Flexistipes sp.: one gene and its partner. The protein of the gene in region 1 interacts with the protein of each later gene in a pairwise test. Links are inferred from orthologs where the notes say so. Each region holds a gene or a part of one and is shown on either strand. Other genes may lie near its edges. The genes, in order: UMU13_RS06255 and groL.

What was found.
Region 2: the proteins of UMU13_RS06255 (region 1) and groL interact in binary tests that used the Escherichia coli proteins (3 or more experiments, as listed by UniProt). The link is inferred for Flexistipes sp. from one-to-one orthologs.

What each region holds. Positions count from the first base shown.
Region 1 is NZ_JAXKVW010000007.1:20,726-24,208, reverse strand. What follows is about bases 287-3,233. They hold UMU13_RS06255 (ABC transporter ATP-binding protein), read right to left. Parts: upstream 2,172-3,233; coding sequence 1,401-2,171; downstream 287-1,400. Other genes in these bases: alr (alanine racemase), read right to left, coding at 2,977-3,233; UMU13_RS06250 (MlaE family ABC transporter permease), read right to left, coding at 2,184-2,954; UMU13_RS06260 (MlaD family protein), read right to left, coding at 287-1,384. Outside these bases: more of UMU13_RS06260, read right to left, coding at 1-286; more of alr, read right to left, coding at 3,234-3,483. UniProt on the Escherichia coli protein: Part of the ABC transporter complex MlaFEDB, which is involved in a phospholipid transport pathway that maintains lipid asymmetry in the outer membrane by retrograde trafficking of phospholipids from the outer membrane to the inner membrane.
Region 2 is NZ_JAXKVW010000001.1:191,575-194,504, forward strand. It holds groL (chaperonin GroEL), read right to left. Parts: upstream 2,326-2,930; coding sequence 676-2,325; downstream 1-675. Other genes in the region: UMU13_RS00845 (pyrimidine 5'-nucleotidase), read right to left, coding at 1-103; UMU13_RS00850 (HIT family protein), read left to right, coding at 180-596; groES (co-chaperone GroES), read right to left, coding at 2,340-2,630; leuC (3-isopropylmalate dehydratase large subunit), read left to right, coding at 2,857-2,930.

The DNA of each region.
Region 1 (3,483 bases):
CACTGTTAAAATCATATGCATCCAAATACAGTGTAAAATTATCATCAAAAAACGAATAATCGGCTCCTATACCGAACTCGGATTCCATAAGACCGAGTCTGAGAAAAAGGTTCTCATAAAACATCTGATGGGCATATTGTGCTATAAATGTCAGTGAGTTCTCTTCTCTGGTAACTTCTGTTTCCGTGTAATCATGACCCACATTATTAGGCGGGTTGTCAAAGGTATGGGAAGTAACGGTGGTTGTGGTGGTGCCCTGCTCACTTGAGGCAAGTCCGAGAAGATAGTATTTTTCTTCGCTCGGATCTATTCTCAGTTTAAAATATCCCTTTGTCTCTCCGGTATCAACCATCTTTTCCCCGGCAAACTCGAGATTGAGCTGAAATTTATCATATTGTGTCACCATATTTTTCAATCCTCTGATTGTTTCTTTTACATCTTCAGCTGTTTCATTATCATTTACCAGGGCACCAAGTGTACCGGTTCCTTCGTTTATCTTGCTTGTGATTTCATTTACATTGTCCACTGTTTTCTCAAGCCTTGAAGTAACATAACGTATACTGTTAATAGTCTCTTTTAAATCCTGTTTTGAGCTGCTCATAACTTCATCCACATCACCTGTGATATTATTGACACGATCGGCTATGCGATTAACTTTTTCAGCAATAACAGGTGTCTGTGTTCTCAACTCAGCTGAAAAGACCTCAAGGTTCTTTATAAGATTGTTAATACTCTTTTCATTTGATACAGCCATTTTCTCCATCGTATTTGCCAGTATCTCAACACTTTTGACGATATTGTTTACCCTTTGCTGATTACTCTGTATCATTTCCCTCATCATTTCTGTGGTGGCTCTGACATTCTCCAGAGTAGCTTTCATGCTGTTTTTACCCTCTGTTGTTGCAATAACTTCCTTTAGAGCCGAAGTTATTGCTTTTACGTCACCGGCAATATCTCCCAGTTGTGATGTCAGTTCATCAATATCTGTGCCGGATTTATAGCCCTTTAAAACTTCTCCATCCGCCAGATAGCCTTTTGTCGGTTCTTTAGTTGTCTGAAGTTCAATATATTTTTCTCCCAAAAAGCCGGTTGATCTGACTGCCAGCTGCACATTATCAGGGATTTTGTATTTAGATTCTATACGCAGCTTAACATTAACTTTTCCGTTACTAAGGATGATATCTTCCACCTTTCCGACAGTTACCCCTCGGAATTTCACAGAAGCATCTTTTGTGACACCGGAAGCAGTGGGGATTTGATAAGTTACGATATAACCCGATGATTTGTAAAAAGAAAATTCGCTCACTTTGGTAGTCATATATCCCAGCATAACAAAAACAGCGATTACAAAAACCCCCACCTTTGCTTCCAGACCAAACTTCATACAACCCCTCCCGAAGTTAATTCACCTTTATAGGACCTTCCATGGACCCTGACAAAAACTGTTTGACATAAGGATCGTCAGTTGTCCTGAAATTATCTATAGTGTCGTTAATTATCGTTTTACCATTATAAATCATCGAAACATAATCGCCAATCTTATTGGTGCTGTCAATATCGTGGGAAATAACCACAGAGGTCACGTCCAATTCCTTCTGGGTCTCGTAAATAAGATTGTCCACCATATCTCTCATAATAGGATCAAGGCCGGTAGTTGGCTCATCATATAAAATAATCTGGGGTTCCAGAGCTATAGCTCTTGCAAGCCCGACACGTTTACGCATACCTCCTGAAAGCTCAGATGGCATTTTATTTTCTACATTAACAAGTCCCACAAGCCGCAGCTTTTCCATGACAATATTTTTTATCTCATCCTCTTTAAATTTGGTATGCTCTCTAAGAGGAAAAGCTACATTTTCATAAACGCTCATGGAGTCAAAAAGAGCGGCACTCTGAAAAAGCATGCCAAATTTCTTTCTCACCTTCAGAAGCTGTTTTTTGTCTATTTCAACCAGATTCTCACCGTCCACAAAAATGTTACCCTTATCAGGCATAATAAGCCCCATCATTTGTTTTAACAGAACACTTTTCCCCGTTCCGGATGGCCCCAGAATCACGGAAATCTTATTTCTTGGGATAAGAAGGTTTATCCCTTCATGCACCTTCTGGGAACCGAAACTCTTATATATGCCGGACATTTCTATTACAATATCGCTGTCTTTTATACCCATCAATACTCCCGATTAAAACATAAAAGCGGTCAGAATATAGTCAAAAACAAGAATTAAAACGCATGAAAGTACAACCGACTCTGTCGTAGCCCGCCCTACTCCCTGAGCTCCTCCATGAGTATAGAAACCTTTGTAGCATCCCACAAGGGTTAGGAGCAGTCCGAAAACCACCGCCTTGATTATACCGTTGTACAAGTCTTCAGCCCCAACATATTTATACATATTTTCCAGGTATAGTGTTTTGTTAATCCCAAGAATATTAACACCTACAAAATAGCCGCCGATTGTACCGCAAAATACTGCTATGATATTCAAAAGAGGCATAACAATCAAGCCTGCAAGAATCCTCGGAACGATAAGATACTGAACGGGCTCCACTGCAAGTGAATTCAGAGCATCAATCTGCTCACTCACGCGCATAGTTCCTATTTCAGCAGTAATTGCAGAACCGGCTCTTGCCGCAACCATAATAGCACTCAAAACCGGTCCCAGCTCCCTTGCCATTCCCAAACCGACTATTGTACCAACCATATATTCTGCACCAAATTTATGAAATCCTATGTAGCTTTGAAATGCAAAAACCATCCCGGTAAAAGTTCCCGTAAGAACAATAACTGAAAGGGAATTCACACCGATAAATTCAACCTGTTTCAAAAGCTGTCTAAAGCGGAAAGGGGGAATAAACATCCATTTGAATGCATCTATAAGTAACAAAACCATTCTTCCTGCACCGTAGGATAAACTCAAAAAAGGCTTGCCGATAAAACCGAAAAAACTGTTCATTTAACCACCGACTTTTAATCAATTAATCTGAATTATAAACTCTCGGAATCCTTTCCGAAATAGCACAGAGCATTTCATAAGAAATGCTGCCGGCCCACTCAGCCCACATTTCTGCCGTGACATGCTCTCCCATAAGTTCAACTTCAGTAGAATAACTGCTTTCAGGCAATTCCGTGATATCCACCATCATTATATCCATGCAGATATTACCAATGACAGGACAACGGTAGCCGTCAATATATACGTGCCCTCTATTGGAAAAACATCTGAAATAGCCGTCCGCATAACCTACGGGAATAACGCCGATTGTCATATCTTGCGGTGCATAGAAGGTTCTGTTATAACTAACTGATTCTCCCTTTTTTATACGCTTGATTTGGGCTATCTTCGAATAAATTCTCATAACAGGTCTCAGGTCCACTTCATAGTCTGCATATACATAACCGTAAGTCATTATACCTGGTCTGGTATATGTGTATTTGTTACGGAAATTTACCACAGCTGACGAATTAAAAACACTTGTGGGATA
Region 2 (2,930 bases), on another replicon or contig:
CCTTATGAATCATGAAACTGTTTATTCTGTGGTTTACTTCCTCCAGAATTCCTGTGTCCGGATGATAAAGGGTGTTATCAAGATCAAATACATAATTTTGCATAGTTTCCTTTACTTTTGTTTTTTATAATACTAAATTATTAAGATAATACTGTCAATTAAGTAATAGGAGGGCATACATGGATTGTCTCTTTTGTAAAATGAAGGAAGGGGAAATCCCCTGTCAAAGAGTTTATGAAGACGATGACTTTTTTGCAATACTGGATATTAACCCAATTAACTACGGGCATACATTGCTTATTCCCAAAAAACACTTCAACAATATTCTGGATGCTCCTGAGGATGTTGGGGAAAAAACATACCCCGTTGCCCAGAAAATAGCCAAAGGAATTAAACAGGCGCTTAAGTGCGACGGAATAAATATAATTCAGAATGTTGAAGAAGCAGGAGGTCAGGAGGTTTTTCACTCCCATCTTCATATTGTTCCAAGGTTTAAGGATGACAATATAAGATTCTCCATGAAAAAGAAAAAGTATGCTTCTGATGATGACATGTGTAAATTCGCGAAGAAAATTGCCGATGTATTAAACAGATAGTCTGTTCATAAATCTTGTCAAAACCAAAAAAAGGGAGCCATTCAGGCTCCCTTTTTTAATATCTGAAAGAAGGCCGGGCTTACATCATTCCGCCCATGCCTCCCATTCCGCCCATGCCGCCCATATCGGGTGCACCGCCGGACTTATCGTCCTTATCAGGAACTTCTGTAATTGTGGCTTCTGTTGTCAACATGAGAGTTGCAACGGATACCGCATTTTGCAGAGCACTACGTGTAACTTTGGTAGGATCAATAACACCGGCTTCAATTAAGTCCATATAAGTTTCTGTTGCTGCATTAAATCCATAGTTATCATCTTTTGCTTCCTTGATTTTGTTAACAACTATAGACCCTTCGTATCCGGCATTCTCAACAATTTGCCTGAGAGGAAACTCCAGCGATTTCTTTATAAGATCGGCACCGATCTGCTCGTCGCCTTCCAGCTTTAACTCGTCAAGGACCTTCATTGCTCTTACAAGTGCAACACCGCCGCCTGCAACAATGCCTTCTTCAACGGCTGCTTTTGTAGCATTGAGAGCGTCTTCAACTCTTGCCTTTTTCTCTTTCATTTCTGTTTCAGTAGCAGCCCCAACCTTGATTACAGCAACACCGCCGACAAGCTTGGCAAGTCTCTCCTGAAGTTTTTCTTTATCGTAATCACTTGTTGAATCTTCGATCTGTTTTTTAATCTGATTAACCCTTGCCTGGATATCCTCAGTTTTACCTTCGCCTTCTACGACAGTTGTGTTTTCTTTATCAATGGTAATTTTCTTAGCCTTACCAAGATCGCTTAACTGAGCGCTCTCAAGTTTAAGACCAACATCTTCACTGATCACCTGTCCACCGGTTAACACAGCCAGGTCTTTAAGCATCTCTTTTCTTCTGTCGCCAAAACCGGGAGCTTTAACCGCAGCACAGTTCAATGTACCTCTGAGTTTATTAACAACAAGAGTGGCCAGCGCCTCACCTTCGATATCTTCGGCTACTATTACAAACGGAGCGTTTTGTTTTGCAACCTGCTCAAGCACAGGGAGAACATCTTTCATGTTTGATATTTTTTTATCATAGATAAGTATATATGCGTTTTCAAAGGAAGCTTCCATACTTTCAGCATCGGTTACAAAATAGGGGGAAAGATAACCGCGGTCAAACTGCATCCCTTCAACAACTTCCAGTACTGTTTCAGTGGATTTATTTTCTTCTATTGTGATAACACCGTCTTTGCCCACTCTGTCCATAGCGTCTGCAATAATTCCGCCGATTTCTGAGTCATTGTTTGCGGAGATTGTACCAACCTGGGCGATTTCCTTTTTATCAGAAATAGTCTTGGATATTCCTGACAGCTTTTCCACAACTTTTTCAACCGCTTTCTCAGCTCCTCTCTTAAGTTCCATAGGATTGGCACCGGCAACTACATTTTTGATACCTTCTTTATACAGTGCCTGTGCCAGAACTGTAGCAGTTGTTGTACCGTCACCTGCTATATCACTTGTCTTGGAAGCCACTTCTTTAACCATCTGGGCTCCAAGGTTCTCCAAAGGTTCTTCCAGCTCAATCTCTTTGGCAACAGTGACTCCGTCCTTTGTTACTGTCGGAGAACCGAATTTTTTTTCAATTAATACATTTCTTCCTTTGGGACCCAATGTTACTTTTACTGCATTTGCAAGTTTATCTACACCTTTTAAAATAGCTTGTCTTGCTTCTTCGCTAAATGTTATTGCTTTTGCCATCTTTTCACCTCCAATTACTGAATAATTCCTAAGATATCGTCTTCTCTCATTATCAGATAATCTTCATCATCCAATGAAATTTCCGTTCCCGCGTACTTGCTGAAAAGTACCTTGTCCCCGGTTGTTACAGATAACTCTGCTTTACTACCGTTATCCAAAACTTTACCTTCGCCTACAGCTATCACTTCGCCTTCCTGGGGCTTTTCCTTAGCACTATCAGGAATTATGATACCTGAAGCTGTTTTTTCTTCTGCTTCCACCCGTTTTACTAAAACTCTGTCGTGGAGCGGCTTGATTTTGGCCATTTCTACCTCCTTGTTTTGTTTTATATTTTATTTTATTAGCAGTCACCATCAACGAGTGCTAACAGCTTTTATATTTATATAAATCATGTAAAAAAAATCAAGAGAAAATTTTTAAAAATTTTATTTTTGTTTAGTTGAATTTTTTTTGGTAAAACTAAACTTTTGTTTGAAAAAAAACAGAAAATACACTATATTCTCCTGCATCAGACTAAACCGAGGTGTATAAATGGGAAAAACATTATTCCAAAAGGTATTTGACGGACACAAAATAGCCGAGCTGAAAGGGGGGAAGTATCAGCT